3 regions of the Janthinobacterium sp. SUN211 genome follow, and region 3 is predicted to be linked to each of the others. Evidence: predicted binding sites of a transcription regulator. Region 3 holds the regulator's gene; each other region holds the start of a gene.

The links. Region 3 encodes LexA, which represses DNA repair genes until DNA is damaged. Its sites were predicted from a motif close to ACTGTATNNNNATACAGT; they were not measured.
Region 1: a site for LexA is predicted at 3,046-3,063, ahead of imuA (translesion DNA synthesis-associated protein ImuA). Genes of this name have one in related genera too.
Region 2: a site for LexA is predicted at 4,495-4,512, ahead of recA (recombinase RecA). Genes of this name have one in related genera too.

What each region holds. Positions count from the first base shown of each region.
Region 1 covers NZ_JAPWIC010000002.1:502,938-510,140, reverse strand. The annotation lists gene O3301_RS08020 (S9 family peptidase) at 1-29, opposite strand, end outside; gene O3301_RS08015 (glutathione S-transferase N-terminal domain-containing protein) at 114-818, opposite strand; gene O3301_RS08010 (DNA polymerase Y family protein) at 898-2,385, opposite strand; gene imuA (translesion DNA synthesis-associated protein ImuA) at 2,315-3,025, opposite strand; gene O3301_RS08000 (putative Na+/H+ antiporter) at 3,231-4,496, shown strand; gene O3301_RS07995 (GNAT family N-acetyltransferase) at 4,563-6,602, opposite strand; gene O3301_RS07990 (MFS transporter) at 6,686-7,203, opposite strand, start outside.
Region 2 covers NZ_JAPWIC010000006.1:77,703-84,905, forward strand. The annotation lists gene O3301_RS20175 (sodium:solute symporter family protein) at 1-1,795, opposite strand, end outside; gene O3301_RS20180 (DUF4212 domain-containing protein) at 1,792-2,106, opposite strand; gene O3301_RS20185 (sensor histidine kinase N-terminal domain-containing protein) at 2,099-3,625, opposite strand; gene O3301_RS20190 (response regulator transcription factor) at 3,628-4,362, opposite strand; gene recA (recombinase RecA) at 4,603-5,709, shown strand; gene recX (recombination regulator RecX) at 5,848-6,303, shown strand; gene O3301_RS20205 (DUF2889 domain-containing protein) at 6,819-7,203, shown strand, end outside.
Region 3 covers NZ_JAPWIC010000002.1:676,971-684,173, forward strand. The annotation lists gene purF (amidophosphoribosyltransferase) at 1-1,041, shown strand, start outside; gene O3301_RS08810 (cystathionine gamma-synthase family protein) at 1,085-2,326, shown strand; gene lexA (transcriptional repressor LexA) at 2,395-3,030, opposite strand; gene rpsF (30S ribosomal protein S6) at 3,306-3,695, shown strand; gene priB (primosomal replication protein N) at 3,716-4,015, shown strand; gene rpsR (30S ribosomal protein S18) at 4,041-4,331, shown strand; gene rplI (50S ribosomal protein L9) at 4,359-4,814, shown strand; gene O3301_RS08840 (replicative DNA helicase) at 4,950-6,335, shown strand; gene O3301_RS08845 (DUF47 domain-containing protein) at 6,430-7,056, shown strand; gene O3301_RS08850 (inorganic phosphate transporter) at 7,099-7,203, shown strand, end outside.

The DNA.
Region 1 (7,203 bases), 170 kb from region 3:
CCGGGAAAATCTTGCCGGGTGGATTTCATTGTCTCAGATCAAAGCTGCCGCGCAGGGCGGCCGAAGGCGCATTGTAGCGCCGCCCGGCCGCCGCCGCTGGCGGCTGGCAAGCTTCAATCACGCTTGGGAATATCCACGCCCCTGGCAACGGCTGGCCTGGCAAGGAAGGCGTCCAGCGCGCGCTGCACGTTCGGGAAGTTGGCAAAGCCGACGAGGTCGCCCGCGCCATAGAAACCCACCAGGCAGCGCACCCACGCGAAGATGGCGATGTCGGCAATCGTGTACTGGCTCCCCATGATCCAGTCGCGGCCCTGCAGGCGCTGCTCGAGCACGCCCAGCAGGCGCTTCGCTTCGCCGATATAGCGTTCCAGCGGCCGCTTGTCCTCGTAATCCTTGCCGGCGAATTTGTGGAAGAAGCCCACCTGGCCAAACATGGGGCCGATACCGCCCATCTGGAACATCAGCCATTGGATCGTTTCATAGCGCAAGCCCGCGTCCTGCGGGATGAACTTGCCCGTTTTCTCGGCCAGGTACAGCAGGATGGCGCCCGACTCGAACAGGGCCAGCGGCTTGCCATCGGGACCGTCCGGGTCGAGGATGGCGGGAATCTTGTTGTTCGGATTGAGGGACAGGAAGGCGGGCGACAGCTGGTCGTTTTGCTCGAAGCTGACCAGGTGCGGCTCGTACGCCAGGCCCAGCTCTTCCAGCAGGATGGAGACCTTGATGCCGTTCGGCGTCGGCAGCGAGTACAGCTGCAAGCGCTCGGGATGCCGGGCAGGCCATTTTTGGGTGATGGGGAAGTCGGAAAGTTGGGACATGAAAATCCTTTTGAGGTGTATGACGTGGCACAAGCAGGCAAGTATAGCCAAGCATGACAGTTTCAGCAGGACAACGCATTCAGCCAAACAAGCCATGCAAAAACCAGCGCGGCGCGGCATCTTCTCCGCTGCCGGCGATGCGTTCGCGGTAGACCCAGTAATGGGCGTGATCGAGTCCTTCGGCAATGAAATAATCGCGCGCCTGCGACTGCCCCCACCAGCCCGCCTCAATGCGTTCGGCGACGGACACCATTTTCAACGGCGAGCCATAAAACGGCCGGTGTTCGCGCATCAGGAGGGCGATGGGCTGGGCCAGCAGCCAGCCGGGACGGGGCATGCTGGACAAGCCGGGCGGCAAGTCCGGCTGCGCGTTTTGTGCGCCTGGCTTGGCCGGCAGCGGCAGCCACTGGTTGGCCGCCTCGGGGCGATAATCGGCGCGCGGCGCCGCCTGCAAGACATTCTCGGCGCCCAGGCGCGCCACCAGCAATTCCAGCAAGCGCTGGCGCTCCTGCGGCGTGCCGCCCGGCTCGGGAAACAGGGTGTCGCTGGGCGGCGCCATCGGCTGCACCTGCAGCGCTTCCAGGGTGAGGCCGATCACGGGCGCGTCCAGCACCAGCTGCGCCAGGCGTTCCTTGAGCAAGCGCAATAAATGCTCGTCGCGCCAGACGGCCTCGCCCAGGGCCAGGTCGATGACGGTGGGCGGGCGCGCCACCCTGCCCCGCTCGTGCGCCAGCAGCAATTGGATGCGTTCGACGGCGAATTGCCGCGCGCACAACCAGCCCGTCATTTGCTGCAGCAGGCGGCGCGCGCCGAACAGCAGCGCTTCCGCGTGCTCCACGCGGTCGAACAGTTCCAGGCTGGCGCAAAACGTGGGCGGCGCTTCGAGCCACAGGTACAGTTCCGTGCCGTGGCCATGCGCATCGTCGAGCATGTCGAGCAAGGCCCCGCCGCAGCGGCGCTGCAAGCCGGGCCGCGGCAAGTGGCGCAACTGTCCCAGGGTGCGGCAGCCGATGCCGTCCAGCCATTCCAGCCAGGGGCGCGCGGGCGGCAGCAAGGCGCATGGCAAGCCGTCGAGACGGCGCACCAGGCTCTCCATGCCCAGCACGCGGCTCCGGCGCGTCCCGGCGCGCGCCAGCAGCCAGGCGCCGCGCGCCGTGGGGGCGCACGACAGCTGAGCCGTGTAGCCCAGCGCGCGCAAGCTGGCCGCAATCTGCCGGCACAGGGCGCGCACGCCCCCGAACAGGCGCAGGCTGGCGCCCGCATCGACGAGCAGGGTCGCTTCCTCGCCCTGCGCCACCAGCGGCGAATATTGCAGCAGCGCCAGCGCCACCGCTTGCAGCGCCTGCGCCTCCAGTGCCAAAGAGCGCTCGTGCAGGCGCGCCTGCGGCGCCAGCATCAGCGCGCCCGCGCGGCGCATGCCCGGCCGGATGCCCGCCGCCCGCGCCAGCGGCGACACGGCCATCACTTGCTCCTGCTCCAGCACCACGCCGAGAAGGTCAGCCGACCAGCGCGGGCAAAACACTTCGAGCGGGAGCCGGGGCAGGTACAGGCCGATCCAGAGTCGCATGGCGTAGCAGTAATGAAGGAGGTTGCAGGGGCAGGAACAGGGGCGCGTCGCGCTGCGGTCCCCGGCGCTTGATGAAGCCGATCTCGATGCCGCCGGCGGCCGGGCGCACGGACAGGCGCAGCGGCGCCGGCGACGCATCCTGCGCGCCATGCAAGGGGCGCAGCATGCAGAACAGGGTGTTGCCGGACTGCGCGGCCAGGTGCAGGCGGCGCAGGCTGTCGGCGCGCACGTGCGGCTGCCAGAACAGCAAGGCGCCGCACGTGCCGCTGCGCAAGATGTTTTCCGCCGCCCACAGGGCATCCTTGCTGCCGGCGCTCTTCAGCCACAGCAGTTGCGACGGCGCCAGCCCCTGCGCGGCCAGGGCCAGCGCCTGCGGCGGGTGGGGCGGTTGCAGCAGCACGATGGGCAAGCCGGGCAGCTGCGCCAGCGCGGGCGCCAGCAGCCGCACTTCGCCGCTGCCCGGCTGCTGCACCAGCAGATCGATGAGACTGCCGCAGGGCCAGCCGCCGCCGGGCAGCTGCGCGGACAGGGCGGCAAAGCCCGTGTCCAGGCAGCGCGTGGCGCCCTGCCCCAGCTGCGATGCGCGCCACAGGGACGGGTGCAAGGCTTCCGGCGAGGCCATCAATTGGGAATGTTGCATAATTGAATATGAAGATGAATACTGTATGCATATACAGTACTATCCAGTCCCCCTTTTGGCAAGGCATATCTGCGCATCCCCATCCGGGGGCCGTCCCGCGACGTCCGAAAAACACCGTTTTTCACATCGATTGCTGTACCATAAGCACTCTCCTTACCGCTCGGCAATGCACCGGGCGGCTTCCTCCGTCCATAAGGAAACGCATTTGACCACCATCCAACTCATCAGCGCCATCGTCTTCGGCCTCGCGCTCATCCATACCTTCGCCGCCAAGTCGTTTGAAACATTATCGCGGCGCCATCCCCGCCATGCGGGCTTGCTGCATTTGCTGGGCGAAGTGGAAGTCGTGTTCGGCTTCTGGGCTTTCATTTTGATCATCATCATGGCCTTTGTCTCGGGCGGCGATGCGGCCATCGAGTATGCCGAGTCGCGCCATTACACGGAGCCGCTGTTCGTCTTTGTCGTCATGGTGGTGGCCGCCTCGCGCCCCGTGCTCGACGCCGTGCAGCGCCTGTTGAAGGGCGTGGCGCGCGTGATGCCGCTGCGCACGGAACTGGCCCTCGTCTGGCTGGGCCTGGCGCTCGTGCCCCTGACGGGCTCCCTGATCACGGAACCGGCCGCCATGACCCTGGCCGCGCTGATGCTGGCGCCGCAAATCTTCCGCCCGGGCATCCCTGAATGGCTGAAATACGGCGCGCTGGGCGTGCTCTTCGTCAACGTTTCCATCGGCGGCACCCTCACCTCGTACGCGGCGCCGCCCGTGCTGATGGTGGCCACCACGTGGAACTGGGACAGCGCCTACATGGCCACCCACTTCGGCTGGAAGGCCGCCATCGCCGTGCTGGTCAACGCCACGGGCGTGAGCATCTTGCTGCGCAAATATCTGCACAGCAACACCTCCGACATCAAGCCGAAGGCTGGCGAAGTGGAAGCGCCGAAAGTGCCGCTGGCCGTCAGCCTGGTGCACATGATCGTGCTGGCCGGCGTCGTCACCCTGGCGCACCATCCCGTGCTGTTCATCGGCCTGTTCCTGTTCTTCCTCGGCTTCGTGCAGGCGTATGAGCGCTATCAAAGCCCGCTGATCCTCAAGGAAGGCTTGCTGGTCGGCTTCTTCCTGGGCGGCCTGGTGGTGCTGGGCGGCATGCAGCAATGGTGGCTGCAGCCCATCGTTTCCAGCCTGAAACCGCTGGCCCTGTTCTTCGGCGCCCTGGGCTTGACGGCGATTACAGACAATGCAGCCCTCACCTACCTCGGTTCGCTGATCGTCGGCATGACGGACGAAGCGAAATACATGTTGATGGCCGGCGCCGTGGCCGGTGGCGGCCTGACCGTCATCGCCAATGCGCCGAACCCGGCCGGCGTGGCCCTGCTGCGCCGCGGCTTCAAGGATGAATCGATCGGCGCCGTCGGCCTGCTGGCGGGTGCCCTGCTGCCGACGGCCGTGGCGGGCCTGGCCTTCCTGGCCCTGTAAGACACTACACGGGGCGGCTGCCGGCCGCCCCTGTTCTCCCTCGTTCTCCCTCCTCAGTTACCTTCCTCAGTTTCCTTCATACACGAGGAAATGCAGCCGGTCATAGAACAGGCTGTAGGCATAGTCGAACGTGCCCACGCTGCGAAAACCCTTGTGCAGATACACTTGCAGCGCTTCGCTCTTTTCCCACACCGTCAGGGTGATGCGCGCGCAGCCCTTGCGGCTGGACAGGTCGCGGATCTCATGGAACATCTGCCTGAATAAACCCTGGCCCCGGTATTTTTCGTCGATGGCCAAGCTGCTGACGAAACAGTCGTCGGCGCGCGCATGCGCGAGCACGAAGGCGTCATACGCATCGTCGAGCGCCTTCATGTCATCGCGGTAATACGAGACGGCGCCGCAAGCCTGGAACTCGTCCATCGTCGCGGCCGTAAAGAAGCCGATGAAGCGCCCGTCCTCGTCATGCAGGCCGTGGATGTGCGCCAGGTACGGGTCGATGTTCTGCCGCCGCTGCAATTCGACGAACTGCAGATTGAGTTTATTGCCGAACGAACAGTATTCCAGGTAGCTGGTGGCAAACAGCAATTTGGCCATGCGGTTCTTTGCCTCGTCGCCCAGCAGTTCTCCCGGCACCAGCGTGAGCGGCGCATGCGACAGCAAGCCCGCCTGAGCCTGAACTTCGTCGCCGGACGGGGCGGTATCGCCGGCGGTTGGCATGCGGCTGCCGTGGCGGCCCACGGTGGGGCGCCAGAAGTTGCCGGCGGCAATATGCTGCGAACGATGGGCCAGCAGGTAGCGGCAAAAAACGTCATTCACGCGGTCGAGCTGCGGATCGTCCGACAGCACCGAGTAATAGTGGAAATGCTCGATATCCGCCCGCAATTGGGCAGCATACGCCATGCGCGGCACTTCCTCGATATTGAACACGTCGACGATATTGGGCAAGATCAAAGGATCGTCGAGTTGCCAGCCGATTTCGTCGAGCCGCGCCACGCAGCGCGCATACGCGCGCCGTTCCTCGTCGCTCAAGGGGATGTGCATGTCGGTAATGATATCGTCCAGCAGGCGCATGCCGCGGATGCCACCCGCCACCGCTTCCCGCGCGCCGTCATACAGCACGCAATAGCGCTGGTAAAACTCGGCATGGCTGAGCAGGGTCACGCCCAGGTTTTTCTTCCATTCGGCATAAAACTGGCCGAACAGCCGCGCCTCGAATTGCGGGCAGGAACGGGGAATCTGCGCATCGATACCCGCATACGCGCGGTTCACATTGCGCTGGATCACACGCAGCGCCGCATCGTTCTTCTTGGCGATCAGCATGCCCGTTTCATCGAGAAACAAATTCATCCAGCTGACATGCCGGCGCTCTTCGCTGTCATCATCCTTGCGCTGGAAATAATCGGGCACTTCCGGCTTCATCAGGAAAATCGTCGCCGGATTGTGCGGGATCGTATCCACATCCATATACAGGCCGCCGTACTCGCACATGATGAGGATGCGGAAATAATCGGACAAGGTGGCGAAGTAGCGCTGCGTATGCAGGGTATCGAGGATATCGAAGCGGGCCGGCGCGAAGTCCAGCGCCAGCGCGCGCAGCGAATTGATATGCAGGGTCGTGCCGCCGATGTCGTAGCGGCCTATCGTGTAGCGCCCGGCGCCGCCCGTGGGGCTGAAGCGCTCGTCATCGCGCAACTGCTGCGCGTCCCACACCCACAGGATGGAAACATACGGCGCGCCGCCGTTGCAGCGCACGTCGTCGAGCGCCGCGCCCCACTGCTGGACCGCCTCGCAGGCGATGGCCGGCAAGGGTCCGCCCATCCAGATGCGGTGCAGGTAACGCTCGTCCTCGCCGAGCGCGCGCGTGGGAATGCAGCTGAGCGAGGAACAGCTTGCCGCATTGAAATGGTTGAAGTTCAGGGCGACGAAGCTGCGCAGGGCCGCGATGCCCGCCTGGTGCTCCGCGGCCAATTGCTCCAGGTCGCTGCCGGCCGGCCGGACATCGGCCAGGGTGATGTAATCGAGTTTCAGCCGGTTGATGCGAAACTCGTATTCCAGGTTGAAAATCTTTGCTTGATCGTGTTTCGAGGCCAGGTCATCTATTTTCATGGGCGCACCATTTTCCGCAGGAGAGTGTCAATAAACGTCGCAGGAGGTAAAACAAGGTCGACAACATGCGCATCGTTGCGCCATCAGTGCCGGGCGAGCAGCACCTCCCTTTCCCGGCGTCCCGCCATGCCCCGTGTGAACAGCAGCAGGCAGGCCGTGATGACCACGATGACGGGGATATTCAGCAATGCATACGTTTCCAACGCATAGCCGAAGCGCTGGCACAGCACGTTGTACAGCTGCAGCCAGGCGGACAGATAAATGCAGTACAGCAAGCTCATGGCGGCCGTCGTCAAGGTCATCGATTCCCTGCTGGCCGTGAGCGCGCTGCGGATCAGGGCGCCGTTGAACAGGCCGAAGCCGATGGAATAGACAAACATGCAGGCCGCAAACACGTCGACGTGATGGCGGCCCGCGCCGGCGCCCAGCATGCCGGCGGCCGCGATCAGCCCGCCCAGGCGCAACAGGGACACGAGGGGGAAATCCTGGCGCAGGCGCTGGATGGCGATGCTGCTGAGAACGAAACCGGACAAGATCACGCATTGCAGGGCGATATACGTGGCGTAGGAGGCGCCCATTTCCTGCAGCACGAAGAGGGGCG
Region 2 (7,203 bases), on a different contig from region 3:
AGAACACGCCCAGCACCAGCGGCGGAAACAGGGTGGAGGCGGCCAGGGAAAAGGCCACGCCCACAAGCGACAAAATGTCCGCCGGCTTTTGCGAGGCCGCATAGGCGGCGATGAAGGCCACGGCCAGCAGCAGCAATTTCGAGATCGTCACGCGCTTTTGCGTCGAGGCCGTGGGATCGACCACCTTGTAATAAATGTCGTGCGACAGGGCGTTGGAGATGGCCAGCAGCAAGCCATCGGCCGTCGACAGGGCGGCAGCCAGGCCGCCGGCCGCCACCAGGCCGGAAATCACGTAGGGCAGGCCGGCGATCTCGGGCGTGGCCAGCACCAGCACGTCGGCGTCGATGGAAATTTCCGCCAGCTGCACGATGCCGTCGCGGTTGACGTCGACGATGCTGATCAGGGGGCTGAGCTTGTCCACGTTGGCCCAGTAGGATACCCAGGTGGGCAGGTTCGTGTATTGCGTGCCCACCAGCGCCGAGTAAATATCGTATTTGACCAGCACGGCCAGCGCTGGAATCGTGAGGTAGATCAACAAGATGAAGAACAGGGTCCAGAAGACGGAGACGCGCGTTTCGTGCACGGACGGCGTGGTGTACGATCGCATCAGGATGTGGGGCAGGGCGGCCGTGCCCAGCATCATGCAGAACACGAGGGCCAGGAAATTGTTGCGCTTGATGTCGGATTGTTCCCGGTCGGCGGCGGGAAACGGCTGCGCGTGCGGAATGATCGGTTCGGCGCGTTTCTGGTTCTGCGCCTGTGCCGCCTGCCACAGCACGCGTGCCTCGTCCGGACTTTTCGGATAGGCGATCAGGTAACGTTCCGCGTTGCGGATGTCGAACAGCGAAGCATTGCGCTGGCGCAAACTATCGAGCTGGCGCTGGGCCGTCAGATGGCCTTGTTCCCAGGAAGCGGGCAAGCCGTCGATGCGCGCCTGGTAGCTTTGCGCGCGCTGGCGGAAGATGGCGCGCACTTCGTTTTCTTTCGGGTCCGTTTCCAGCACGTGTTCGCGCGCGCTCAGTTGCGGCAGCACCTTGCCGTAGGCGATCTGCGGCACGGGATTGTCCGCATGCTTGACCGACAGCCACATGGCGGGAATCAGAAAGGCGACGAGGATGATGATGTACTGCGCCACCTGCGTCCAGGTGATGGCGCGCATGCCGCCCAGAAAGGAGCAGACGAGGATGCTGGCCAGGCCCAGGAAGATGCCGACGGAAAAATCCACGCCCGTGAAGCGCGAGGCGATCAGTCCGACGGCATAGATCTGCGCCACCACATACGTAAACGACACGATGATGGTGGCGGCCACGGCCACCACGCGCACGCTGGCGCCCCGTTTGTCGGTGCCGCTGCCGTAGCGGGCGGCGAGGAAATCGGGAATCGTGTACTGGCTGAACTTGCGCAGGTAGGGCGCGATCAATAGCGCCACCAGGCAATAGCCGCCCGTCCAGCCCATGATGAAAGCCAGGCCGTCGAAGCCGTTCAGGTACAGGCCGCCGGCCAGGCTGATGAAGCTGGCCGCCGAAATCCAGTCGGCGGCCGTGGCCATGCCGTTGAACATGGCCGGCACCCGGCGCCCCGCCACATAGTATTCGGTGACGTTCGAGGTGCGGCTGATGACGCCGATGGTGGCGTACAGGGTGATGGTGACGAGCATGAACAGGTAGCCGATCCACGCGCGCGGCATGCCTTCCTGTTCCAGTACCGACAGGGCCAGCAGGAAGGCGGCGAATCCGGCGGTAAACAGCAGGTAGTAGCGGCACAGGCGCGCAAAGAAGCTGCGCTGGCTGCTCATGCTTGCTCCTCTGCATGAAAAGCCCGGTCGAGGCGCCGCATGCGCCAGGCGTAGAAGGCGATGATGGCCAGGTAGACCAGTGAGGCGCCCTGGGCCGCCATATAAAAGGGCAGCGGCCAGCCGAACAGGTTCAGATGCAACAGCTCGCGCGCATAGAACACGGTCAGGAAGCCCGTCAGCAGCCAGACCAGCAGCAGGATGGCCGTCAGGCGCCGCGTCTTGCGCCAGTGCACATCGAGGCGCGCCTGCAGCTCGGGGCTGGGCGTGCGCGCCGGCCGCGCGGGAGGAGCGGGTGGGCTCGGCTTATCCATACGTGATGTCATCCTCTTCTGGCGCGTCCGGCAACAGCAGGGCGATGCTCAGGCGCAGCAGGGTGCCCGGCAGCTTCGGCGACTGCGCGCGCGGATTGTTAAAAATATCGACTTCGGCGCCATGCTGCTGAGCAATTTCGCGCACGATGGCCAGGCCCAGGCCGCTACCGTCGACATTGCTGCCGAGAATGCGGTAAAAGCGTTCGAACACGTGCGCCCGCTCCGCTTGCGGTATGCCGGGGCCCGTATCTTCCACTTCCAGGATGGCCAGTTCCAGGGTGCTGCGCACGCGCACCGTGACGCTGCCGCCAGCCGGCGTGTAGCGCAAGGCATTGTCGATCAGGTTGCTCAGCAGCTCGCGCAGCATCATGGCATTGCCGGAAATCAAGATCGAATACGCGGGCTGCTCGAAGCCCAGGTCGATATGCTGGGCAAACGAGGCTTGCACCCAGTCTTGCACCACGCCGCGCGCCAGTTCGCTCAACTCGATCGGTTCGAACGCCGTGCCGGCCTGCGGCTGGTTTTCCGCGCGCGCCAGGGCCAGCAACTGGTTCACCAGGCGCGTGGCCGCTTCCGAACTTTTCGCCAGTTGCAGCAGCGAGCGGTGGATTTCGTCGTGGTCGGTCTGGCGCAGGGCCAGCTCGGATTGCATGCGCATGCCGGCCAGCGGCGTTTTCATCTGGTGCGCGGCATCGGCGATGAAACGTTTCTGCATGTCGATCGACAGCGACAGCCGCGCCAGCATCTCGTTGAGCGAACCGACCAGCGGCGTGATTTCCTCGGGCACCTGGCCCGATTCGATGGGCGACAAATCGTCGGGCGGGCGGGCGCGTATGCGCTCCTGCAATTGCGCCAGCGGCGACAGGCCGCGCGCCAGGGCAAACCAGACTAGAGCCAGGATCACGGGCAGGATGATGAACTGCGGCAAAATCACGCCCTTGATGATTTCATTGGCGAGCTGGGCGCGCTTTTCCAGGGTTTCCGCCACTTGCACCAGCGCGCGGCTGGGTTCATCGTCGTTGCCGGAAGGAATGTCGAGATAGCTGAACGCCACGCGCACGGGCGTGCCGTGGATGGTGTCGTTGCGAAACAGCACCATGCCGCTGCGGTATTTGTCGGGGTCTTGCGGCGGCGGCAGATCGCGGTCGCCGTTCAGGTATTCGCCGCGCGGGCCCACCACCAGGTAATACAGAGTGTCGACATCGTCGCCGCGCAGGAAGTCGCGGCCCTTGCCGTTTTTGTCCGGCACGTGGCGCAGCATCGCGCCATCGGCTTGCTTGACCTGCTGCGTCAGCACCGTCACGCTGTCTTCCAGCGCATGGTCGAACGGTTGATTGGCGATGCTCTTGGCCACCAGATAGGTGATGGCGATGCTCATCGGCCACAGCAGCAGCAAGGGCGCCAGCATCCAGTCGAGGATTTCGCCGAACAGCGAATGCTCGATGGTGTCATCCTGCTCCGTGGTGGGCGGCTCGAACCAGTCGTCGTCGTCCGCCTCGTCCGCTGGCGCCTCGCGCACCTTCACTTGCTGGCGGGGCCGCTGGCCGGGCTTGCCGATTCGCCCGCTTCGGCGTTCAGGCGCGCCGCTTCCGAGTATTTTTCCAGGCAATAGCCGAGGCCGCGCACGGTGGCGATGCGCACGCCGCCCACTTCGATCTTCTTGCGCAAGCGGTGGACATACACTTCGATGGCGTTGTTCGATACTTCTTCGCCCCATTCGCACAGGTGGTCGACAAGTTGCTCTTTTGAAACGAGGCGGCCCGTGCGGCCCAGCAGGATTTCCAGCAAGCCCAGTTCGCGCGCCGACAGGTCGAGCATCTGGTCGTTGATGTAGGCGCTGCGCCCCACCTGGTCGTAGCTGAGGGGGCCGTGCTTGATGATGGTGGCGCCGCCGCCGGCGCCGCGGCGGGTCAGGGCGCGCACTCTTGCCTCCAGTTCCGACAAGGCGAACGGCTTGGCCATATAATCATCGGCACCGAGGTCGAGGCCATTCACGCGTTGCTCGATGGAATCGGCGGCCGTCAGGATCAGCACGGGCAGCAGCGAGGCGCGCGCGCGCAGGCGGCGCAGCACTTCCAGCCCGGACATCTTGGGCAAGCCCAGGTCGAGGATCAGCAAGTCGAATTCCTGGGTGGACAGGGCCGTATCGGCCTCTTGCCCGGTCTTGACGTAATCGATCGCATAACCGGACTGGCGCAGCGAGCGGGTCAGGCCATCGGCCAGCACGCTGTCATCTTCGGCAAGTAAAATACGCATGGTGCACTTCCTATGCTTGCGACGGTAGAAGCTTGTATTGTGTTTCATTTTCCGCAAGGTGGCGAATTTTTGTGAAAAACAGGGTTGTATTGATCTGTTTCAAAACAAATCCACGTTCCGCTTGCATTGATCACTGTTTTTTTATACAGTACTGTCTGTGTAAAGAATTTAACCCACTGGCGCTATCGCAGGCCGACCGATTCACGTGAATCGTCGACTGTAGAACGGCTGAAAGAACATATGGACGATAAAAAAGCTGTAGTACCCGCATCGGAAAAAGCCAAGGCGCTCGCCGCCGCACTGGCGCAGATCGAGAAGCAGTTTGGCAAAGGTTCGGTCATGCGCATGGATGCCAGCGCACCGATCGAAGAAGTGCAAGTCGTGTCGACCGGTTCGCTCGGCCTCGATATCGCGCTGGGCGTGGGCGGCTTGCCGCGCGGCCGCGTGGTGGAGATCTACGGCCCGGAATCGTCGGGTAAAACCACCCTGACCCTGCAAACCATTGCTGAAATGCAAAAACTGGGCGGCACCTGCGCCTTTATCGATGCCGAGCACGCGCTCGACGTCGGTTACGCGCAAAAGCTGGGCGTGAACCTGCATGAATTGCTGATCTCGCAACCGGATACGGGCGAGCAGGCGCTGGAAATCTGCGACGCCCTCGTGCGTTCGGGCAGCGTCGACCTGGTCGTCATCGACTCCGTGGCCGCACTGACGCCACGCGCCGAGATCGAAGGCGACATGGGCGATTCCCTGCCGGGCTTGCAAGCCCGTTTGATGTCGCAAGCCCTGCGCAAGCTGACCGGCTCCATCAACCGCACGAATACCCTGGTCATCTTCATCAACCAGATCCGCATGAAGATCGGCGTGATGTTCGGCAGCCCGGAAACGACCACTGGCGGCAATGCACTGAAATTCTACGCCTCCGTGCGCCTGGATATCCGCCGTACCGGCTCGATCAAGTCCGGCGATGAAGTGATCGGCAACGAAACCAAGGTCAAGGTCGTCAAGAACAAGATCGCGCCACCGTTCAAGGAAGCGCACTTCGACATCCTGTACGGCGCCGGCACCTCGCGCGAAGGCGAAATCCTGGACCTGGGTTCGGATGCCAAGATCGTGGAAAAATCCGGTTCGTGGTACAGCTACAACGGCGAACGCATCGGCCAGGGCAAGGACAACGCCCGCGCCTTCCTGCAAGAGCGTCCGGCGCTGGCCCGCGAGATCGAAAACAAGGTCCGCGCTTCGCTGGGCGTGCGCGAACTGCCGCCGCTGGCTGCTGAAAAGCCGGAAAAAGCGGATAAAGCTGCCGACAAGGCTGCCAAGGCTGCGGAAGCCAAGGCCGCCGAGTAAGCGACAGTGGCGGGGCCAGCCTGGCCCGCCGGCGGCAGCTTGCCGCATAAAAAAGTTCTACAATGATTGCCGCCCTGCGCCTGTGCGCCTGGCGGCAATTGTGTTTTCAGTCCGGTGTGGTAAAGATGGGATATGGGTATGGCAGCGGTACAACTAAGCCTGAAAGGCAGGGCGCTACGCTTTCTGTCGATGCGCGAACACAGCCGCATGGAATTGCGGCGCAAGCTGCAGCGCCATGCGCAGGAAGGCGACGATGTGGAAGCCTTGCTCGACAGCCTGGAGCAAGCCAACTGGCTGTCGCAGGAGCGTTTTTCCGAGTCGCTGATCCATCGCCGCTCGGCCCGCTTTGGCAATAGCCGCATCATGGCGGAATTGCAAAGCCATGGCATCGGGGGCGAGGCGCTGCAGGAACTCAAGGCGGGCCTGGCCGAAGGGGAAGTGGCGCGCGCCTGCGAAGTGTGGCGCCGCAAATTTGGCGAAGTGGCGCAGGATGCCGAGCAGCGCAACAAGCAGATGCGCTTCCTGATGCAGCGCGGCTTTTCGCAGCGCGCCGTGCAAGCGGCCTTGAAGGGGCGGGAGCCCGAGGACGACTAGGCGGCTGGCGCGCTTCTGCGAGCTTTCGTGCCGTGCCGGCGGCCCGCTCTGGCCGCGCTGTGTTCCATCTACAACAGTCCGCACGATGCCCTGCTTGCGTGCGCGGGCCAGTCGGCCTTGCTGTTTGTCCATGTTTTCTTTGCAGGATTCTGCTTCTGTCATCGCCCTGTCAAGCCAGCGGCGTATTGTTGCGCTGCACGTCGTGAGCGCTGCCTGCGCCGTGCGATCTCGGCGCGGTGGCGGCAACTGGATGCGGTTCGCGGCCCCAGGTGCGCATATCTATCATCACTGAATGTGATAACAGCGTAAATTTCCATGTGCTTTCTTTATACTTTGAAATGTTTTTATCGAAGCAATGAAAAATTATGTTGCGGCGCAACCAGCGCCCAGTGTGCTACACTTTTAGGGTTTTTGCGGCGCCGCAGGTGCGGTTGCTGTTCGTAGAAGCTGCGAACAGAGTGCTTTAGGCACATGGCTGCTTACTAAATTATGGCCGCGCAAGCGGCATCGGTCTTATGCCCCTGTCAACTCCCGTATCCCGGCGCGCCCTCCGGCACTCCCGCGTTATCGACGTCCAAGCGTATGTGCGCGACGACGGCCTGTGGGATATTGACGCCCGTATCACCGATATCAAAAGCTATGACGCGACCCTGGCCTCCGGCCCCCGTCCCGCCGGCTCCCCCCTGCATGACCTCCACTTACGCATTACCGTCGATCGCGAACTGACCATCGTCGAGGCCGAAGCCGCCTCCGATGCCGTGCCCTATCCCGGTTTTTGCGATACCATCGGCCCCGCTTACAGAGCGCTGATCGGTCTGAATTTATTAAAGAATTTCCGCCGCGACTTGAAACAGCGCCTGGCGGGAATCGCCGGCTGTACCCATTTGACCGAACTGGCGC
Region 3 (7,203 bases):
CGCCGGGTCAAGGGCGGCTACGCTGCCGTGGCCCAAATCGCCGGCGTGGGCTTGCTGGCCTTCCGCGACCCGCACGGCATCCGTCCGCTGTGCCTGGGCATCAATGAAACGGAGCAGGGTCCCGAATACCTGATCGCTTCCGAATCCGTGGCCCTGGAAGGCATGGGCTTCCGCTTCGTGCGCGATATCGGTCCCGGCGAAGCCGTCTTCATCGATGCTGACAAGCAATTGCACAGCGCCCAGTGCGCCGACAATGCCAGCCTGAACCCGTGCGTATTCGAATTCGTCTACCTGGCCCGTCCCGATTCCGTCATCGACGGCGCCTCCGTGTACGCCACGCGCCTGAAAATGGGCGAATACCTGGCCGAAAAGATCCGCGCCGAATTGCCTGGCGTACATATCGACGTGGTCATGCCGATTCCCGATTCCTCGCGTCCGGCCGCCATCCAGCTGGCCATGGCGCTGAACATCGAATACCGCGAAGGCTTCATCAAGAACCGCTACATCGGCCGCACCTTCATCATGCCGGGCCAGGCGGCGCGCAAGAAGTCCGTGCGCCAGAAGCTCAACGCGATTCCGTCCGAATTCAAGGATAAAGTGGTGCTGCTGGTCGACGATTCCATCGTGCGCGGCACCACCAGCCGTGAAATCGTGCAGATGGCGCGCGAAGCGGGCGCGACGAAGGTCATCTTCGCTTCGGCCGCGCCACCGGTGATTTACCCGAACGTGTACGGCATCGACATGCCGACGCGCGACGAACTGATCGCCTACGGCCGCACGACGGAAGAAGTGTGCCGTGAAATCACGGCCGATTACCTCGTGTACCAGGATATCGGCGCGCTGAAACAGGCTATCGCCGACGTCAACCCGGCTCTGACCAACTTCGAGGCTTCGTGCTTCGATGGCGTGTACGTGACGGGCGACGTATCGCAGGAATACCTGGACCGCCTGGAATATGCGCGTCACCATCCGAAGGCGGCAGCGCCCGAAGATACGCCGCGTTCCCAGCTGAACCTGAACCTGGCGACAACAGAAGCATAAGTAAGCTGCCCGGCCGATGCCGGGCATTTTTTTCTCCGCGATCATGAACGATAAAAAAAACTACGGCTTTACCACCACCATCCTGCATAACGACCGCCGCAAGGGCATCGAACATGGCTCCCTGCACAAGCCCGTGCACACTTCCGTTGCCTTTGGTTACGCCGATGCGCGCCAGCTCGCTTCCGTGTTCCAGGGCAAGGAACCGGGTTTCCGCTATGGCCGCCAGGGCAATCCGACCGTTTCCGCGCTGGAAGACAAGGTCAACAAGATGGAAGACGGCGTGGCGACCCTGTGCTTCGCCACCGGCATGGGCGCCATCGGTGCCGTGGTGCAATCCTTGCTGCGCGCGGGCGACCATGTCGTGTCGTCGGCCTTTTTGTTTGGCAACACCAACAGCCTGTGGCAAACGGTGACGGGGCAGGGCATCGCCGTGTCGTTCGTCGACGCCACCGATGTGGCCAATGTGGCGGCCGCAATCACGCCGGCCACGCGGATTGTTTTCGTGGAAACTATTGCCAATCCGCGCACGCAGATCGCCGACCTGAAGAAGATCGGTGACTTGTGCCGCGAGAAGGGCATCCTGTACATCGTCGACAATACGATGACGACGCCATACCTGTTCCGTCCCAAAGCCGTGGGCGCGGGCCTGGTGGTCAATGCCTTGACGAAATCCATCGGCGGCCACGGCAATGCGCTAGGCGGCAGCTTGACGGACACGGGCGTGTTCGACTGGACGCAGTATCCGAACATTTTCGAGAATTACAAGAAGGCGGCGCCCGCACAGTGGGGCATCGCGCAAATCCGCGCCAAGGCCTTGCGCGACTTCGGCGCGTCCCTGGGGCCGGAAGCGGCGCACCATATCGCCGTCGGCGCGGAAACCATGGCCTTGCGCATGGACCGCACCTGTTCGAACGCCCTGGCGCTGGCCACCATGCTGCAGGCGGACCCGAGAGTGGCGGCCGTGCATTACCCGGGCCTGGCGTCGCACCCGCAGCACGCGCTGGCGACGGACTTGTTCCGCAGCTATGGCTCGCTGTTCAGCTTTGAATTAAAGGACGGCATCGACTGCTTCGATTTCCTCAATCGTCTCAATCTTGCCATTCCCGCCAGCAACCTCGGCGACACGCGCACCCTCGTCATTCCCGTCGCCCACACGATTTTCTACGAAATGGGTGCCGAGCGGCGCGCCAGCATGGGCATCGCCGAGTCGCTGATCCGCGTCTCCGTCGGCATCGAGGATGAGGCCGATTTGCTGGACGACTTCAAAAACGCGCTGGACGCCTAAACAGCCGCGCAGCATATAAAAAGGGCCGCAACAGTCATGCTGTTGCGGCCCTTTTTACATGCGGTGGTTCAATGCCAGCTGCGCATCAAGCCGACAGCCAGCCCTTCCAGGGCAAACTCATCTTCCGGCGACACGGTAATCACCTTGAAGTCCGGGTTTTCCGGCAGCAATTCGATGACGGAACCCGTCTTCTTGTAGCGCTTGACTGTGACTTCGTCGCCGATGCGGGCCACGACGATCTGGCCATTCTTGGCGCTGTCGACCTTCTTGACGGCCAATAAGTCGCCATCCATGATGCCGGCGTCGCGCATGGACCAGCCGCGCACCTTCAGCAGGAAGTCGGGCTTGGCCGAAAACAGGGCCGGGTCCACGTTGTAGCTCGCTTCCAGGTTTTCCTGCGCCAGGATGGGCGAACCTGCTGCTACCCGGCCGATCAGGGGCAGCGACATCAGCAGCGCTGCCGGCACCTTCGATGGCAGCGCTTCGGCGGCGGCGCCGATCAGGCGGATGCCGCGCGAGGTGCCGGGTGAAATCTCGATCGCGCCCTTGCGGGCCAGGGCCTGCAAATGCTCTTCGGCCGCGTTGGCCGATTTGAAACCCAGTTCATTGGCGATTTCGGCACGGGTGGGAGGGAAGCCCGTGTTTTCAATCGCGTCCTTGATCAGGTTCAGGATTTGTTCTTGTCGTGCTGTCAGCTTGATCATGAGCGGTGGGTGCATACTAAAATGCTGTCTATATGAACAGTCTGTATTTTTGTACAGTATCGCCCACTATGCAAGGGGATTTCCGTGTTTTAGGCGAATTTCGCAAGAAATACTTGTCCACGGGCGGAAAGCACGGTGGCGCGCGGGCTTTTCGGGCCCATGTGGAAGGAATGATTGAAACGTTTGCAAAAGGCGGTTATAATCTTCGGCTGACCTTCCCACACCCGTCTTGACGCCGGGGTGGGCGATTATCAATCCGACCTGAAGGAGTTTGCATGCGTCATTATGAAATAGTCTTTATCGTCCATCCGGACCAAAGCGAGCAAGTGCCCGCGATGATCGAACGCTACAAAGCCAGCGTAACCACCCGCGGCGGTTCGGTTCACCGCGTGGAAGATTGGGGCCGCCGTCAAATGGCTTACTCGATCCAAAAGCTGCCTAAAGCACACTACATCTGCCTGAACATCGAATGCGACAACGAGACCCTGGTCGAGTTGGAAACAGCATTCAAATTCAATGATGCCGTGTTGCGTCACCTGACCGTTAAAATGAAGAAAGCTGAAACAGCTCCTTCGCCGATGATGAAATCGGTACAACGCGAAGACGCGGCCAAAAGCCACCGCACCGAAGCACCAGCAGCCGCTCCAGCCGCAGCAGCAGCTTAATTCTTGACCAGGATCGTGCGCTGAACCAGCTACAAGTAACCGCCATCATTGCCGAGCGCGAAATATTGCGCTATACCCCGGCAGGGTTGCCGATTGTGAATGCAGTATTGCAACACAGTTCGCAGCAGATGGAAGCAGGGATTGCCCGTTTGACCGAGTTTGATGTTGCCGCGCTAGCCGCTGGCGAAATCTCAGGCCGGTTCAGTCAGGCAAACTTGGGCGGGGTGTATCAGTTCACGGGTTTCCTGGCCAGGAAGAGCCGCAACAGCAAGAGTTTGGTGTTTCACATCATTGATTTTAGTGCAGTCAATTCTGACTAGCGCATTTTAGATACAGGAGCCTGACATGGCATTCGGTAAAAAGTTCGACAAAAATAAGCTCAAGCTTAAAGAAAAACGCAAACAGCAAAACCCGTTGTTCAAACGCAAGAAGTTCTGCCGCTTCACCGCAGCTCACGTTGAGCAAGTCGACTACAAAGACGTCGACACGCTGAAAGACTTCGTCCAAGAAAACGGCAAGATCATGCCAGCACGCCTGACCGGTACCAAAGCGCACTACCAGCGCCAAGTTGACACCGCAATCAAGCGCGCTCGCTTCCTCGCGCTGCTGCCATACACCGATCTGCACCACGCTTAATCGGTCAGATATTCCTGGAGAAGAACTATGCAAATCATTCTGTTAGAAAAAGTTGTTAACGTCGGTAACCTCGGCGAAGTCGTCAAAGTCAAAGACGGTTACGCACGTAACTTCCTGATCCCGCAACGCCTGGCACGTCGTGCTACGGCAACCGCTGTGGCTGAATTCGAAGTCAAGCGCGCCGAACTGGAAAAAGCTGCTGCCGCTAAACTGGCCGCATCGCAAGCCCAGGGCGAAAAACTGAGCGGCCTGACCGTTCAAGTTGCTCAAAAAGCTGGTGTTGATGGCCGTCTGTTCGGTTCCGTCACCAACTTCGACATCGCTGAAGCGCTGACCAAGCAAGGTTTTGCTGTTGAAAAAGCACAAATCCGCATGCCTACCGGCCCGCTGAAGATCGTTGGCGAGCACAACGTTTCGGTTGCTCTGCATACCGACGTGGTTGTGGAAGTTGTTATCGCTGTCGTTCCAGACGCGAACGCGTAATCGTCTGCGGGCCTGGCCCGCAAGCGTTGCCGCACTATGAAAAGCCGGGTTCGCCCGGCTTTTTTGTGGCCTTTTTTTCGCTCAATTTCAGCCCTTTATTTTTGCCAGCACGCCGAAGCGGGTATAATTCGCGCCATGAACGCCCCCTCTGATCCGCAACTGGATTCCCTCCGTATTCCGCCGCATTCGATCGAAGCAGAACAATCCGTTATCGGTGGTCTGCTGCGCGACAATGCCGCATATGACCGCATCGCCGACTTCATGCATGCGGAGGATTTCTATCGCTATGACCATCGCATCATCTTCGAGCAAATCGTCAAGATGGTTAACGCTTCCAAGCCAGCCGATGTCATTACTGTTTTTGAAACCCTGACCCAGCTCGGCAAGGCCGATGATGTGGGCGGACTCGCTTACCTGAACGCCATGGCGCAAAACACGCCATCGGCCGCGAACATCCGGCGCTACGCCGAGATCGTGCGCGACCGCGGCGTGCTGCGTAAACTCATCACCGTCGCCGACGATATCTCCGGCACGGCCTTCAGCCCGCAGGGCAAGGAAGTCAAGCAGATGCTTGACGAGGCCGAATCGAAGATTTTCGCCATCGCCGAAGAGGGCGCGCGCGGCGCCCAGGGCTGGACCGCCATCCAGCCCCTGCTGACGCAAGTGGTCGAGCGCATCGACGAACTGTACAGCCGCGACAATCAGAGTGAAATCACGGGCGTGCCCACGGGTTTCATCGACCTCGACCGCATGACCTCCGGTCTGCAGCCGGGCGACCTGGTGATCGTGGCGGGCCGTCCGTCGATGGGCAAGACGGCGTTTTCCGTCAACATCGGCGAAAACGTGGCCATCGACAGCGGCTTGCCCGTGGCCGTGTTCTCGATGGAGATGGGCGGCGCCCAGCTGGCCATGCGTATGCTGGGCTCCGTCGGACAGCTCGACCAGCATCGCCTGCGCACGGGCCGCCTGAACGACGAAGACTGGCCGCGCCTGACGAATGCGATCCAGAAGATGAACGACGCGCAGTTGTACATCGATGAAACGCCGGCCTTGAATTCCATCGAGTTGCGCGCCCGATCGCGCCGTTTGTCGCGTCAATGCGGCAAGCTGGGCCTGATCATCGTCGATTACTTGCAGCTGATGTCGGCCAATACGCCGGGCGACAACCGCGCCACGGAGATTTCCGAGATTTCACGGGGCTTGAAAGGCCTGGCGAAAGAACTCGGTTGCCCCGTGATTGCGCTGTCCCAGCTGAACCGCTCGCTGGAGCAACGCCCGAACAAACGTCCTGTCATGTCCGACTTGCGCGAATCGGGCGCTATTGAGCAGGATGCCGACGTGATCCTGTTCATTTACCGCGACGAGGTGTATAACCCCGACTCGCCGGACAAGGGAACGGCCGAAATCATCATCGGTAAACAACGTAACGGTCCAATCGGCAGCATCCGCCTCACCTTCATGGGGCAGTACACCAAATTTGGCAATTACAGTGGTGGCCTGGCGCTTTACCAAGGCGACTAACACAGCAGCACTGATATTCCATTGGCCGCCCCTTCATCAAAAGGGGCGGCTTTCTGTAGTAAATAACACGACTCAATGCTTAACGGAGAATGACATGTTTGGACGCTTGATGCCCACTGAGGGCAAGTTTTTTGAATTGTTTAACCAGCACGCGGAATTGTGCGTCAAGGGCGCCAAAGAGATGCTCGGCCTGATGACCAATTTCGATGACCTGGAAAACCGCGTGCATGCGATCGAAAGCATCGAGAAACAGGCGGACAAAGTCACCTACGCCACCGTGGAAATGCTGCACAAGACCTTCATCACGCCGATCGACCGCGATGACATCCATCAGCTGATCACGCGCCAGGACGATATCCTCGACCTGCTGGAAGATGCGGCGCAAACCGTCTCGCTGTACGACCTGAAGGCCGTCACGCCGGAAGCCAAGCGCTTGGCCGAACTGGTACTGGCCTGTACCGAAAAAGTGCGCGACGCCGTCGCCATGCTGCACAACATGGACAACTCGCGCAAGATCGTCGCCATCTGCGAAGAGATCGACCGCCTGGAATCGGACGCCGACCACGTGATGCGCGCCGCCATGTCCAAGCTGTTCCGCGACGAGCCGGACGTGCGCAACCTGATCAAGCTGAAAGCGATCTACGAAATTCTGGAAACCGTGACCGACCGTTGCGAAGATGTGTCCAATATTATCGAAGGCATCATCGTCGAAAACGCGTAAGCGTTGGGCCTGTCCTGAACCAGAATCAGAAAAGAAACTACAATGACCATACAAATCAGCATCTACGTGCTAGGCCTGTTGATCGTCCTCGCACTGCTGTTTGACTTCATGAACGGCTTCCACGATGCCGCCAACGCGATCGCCACG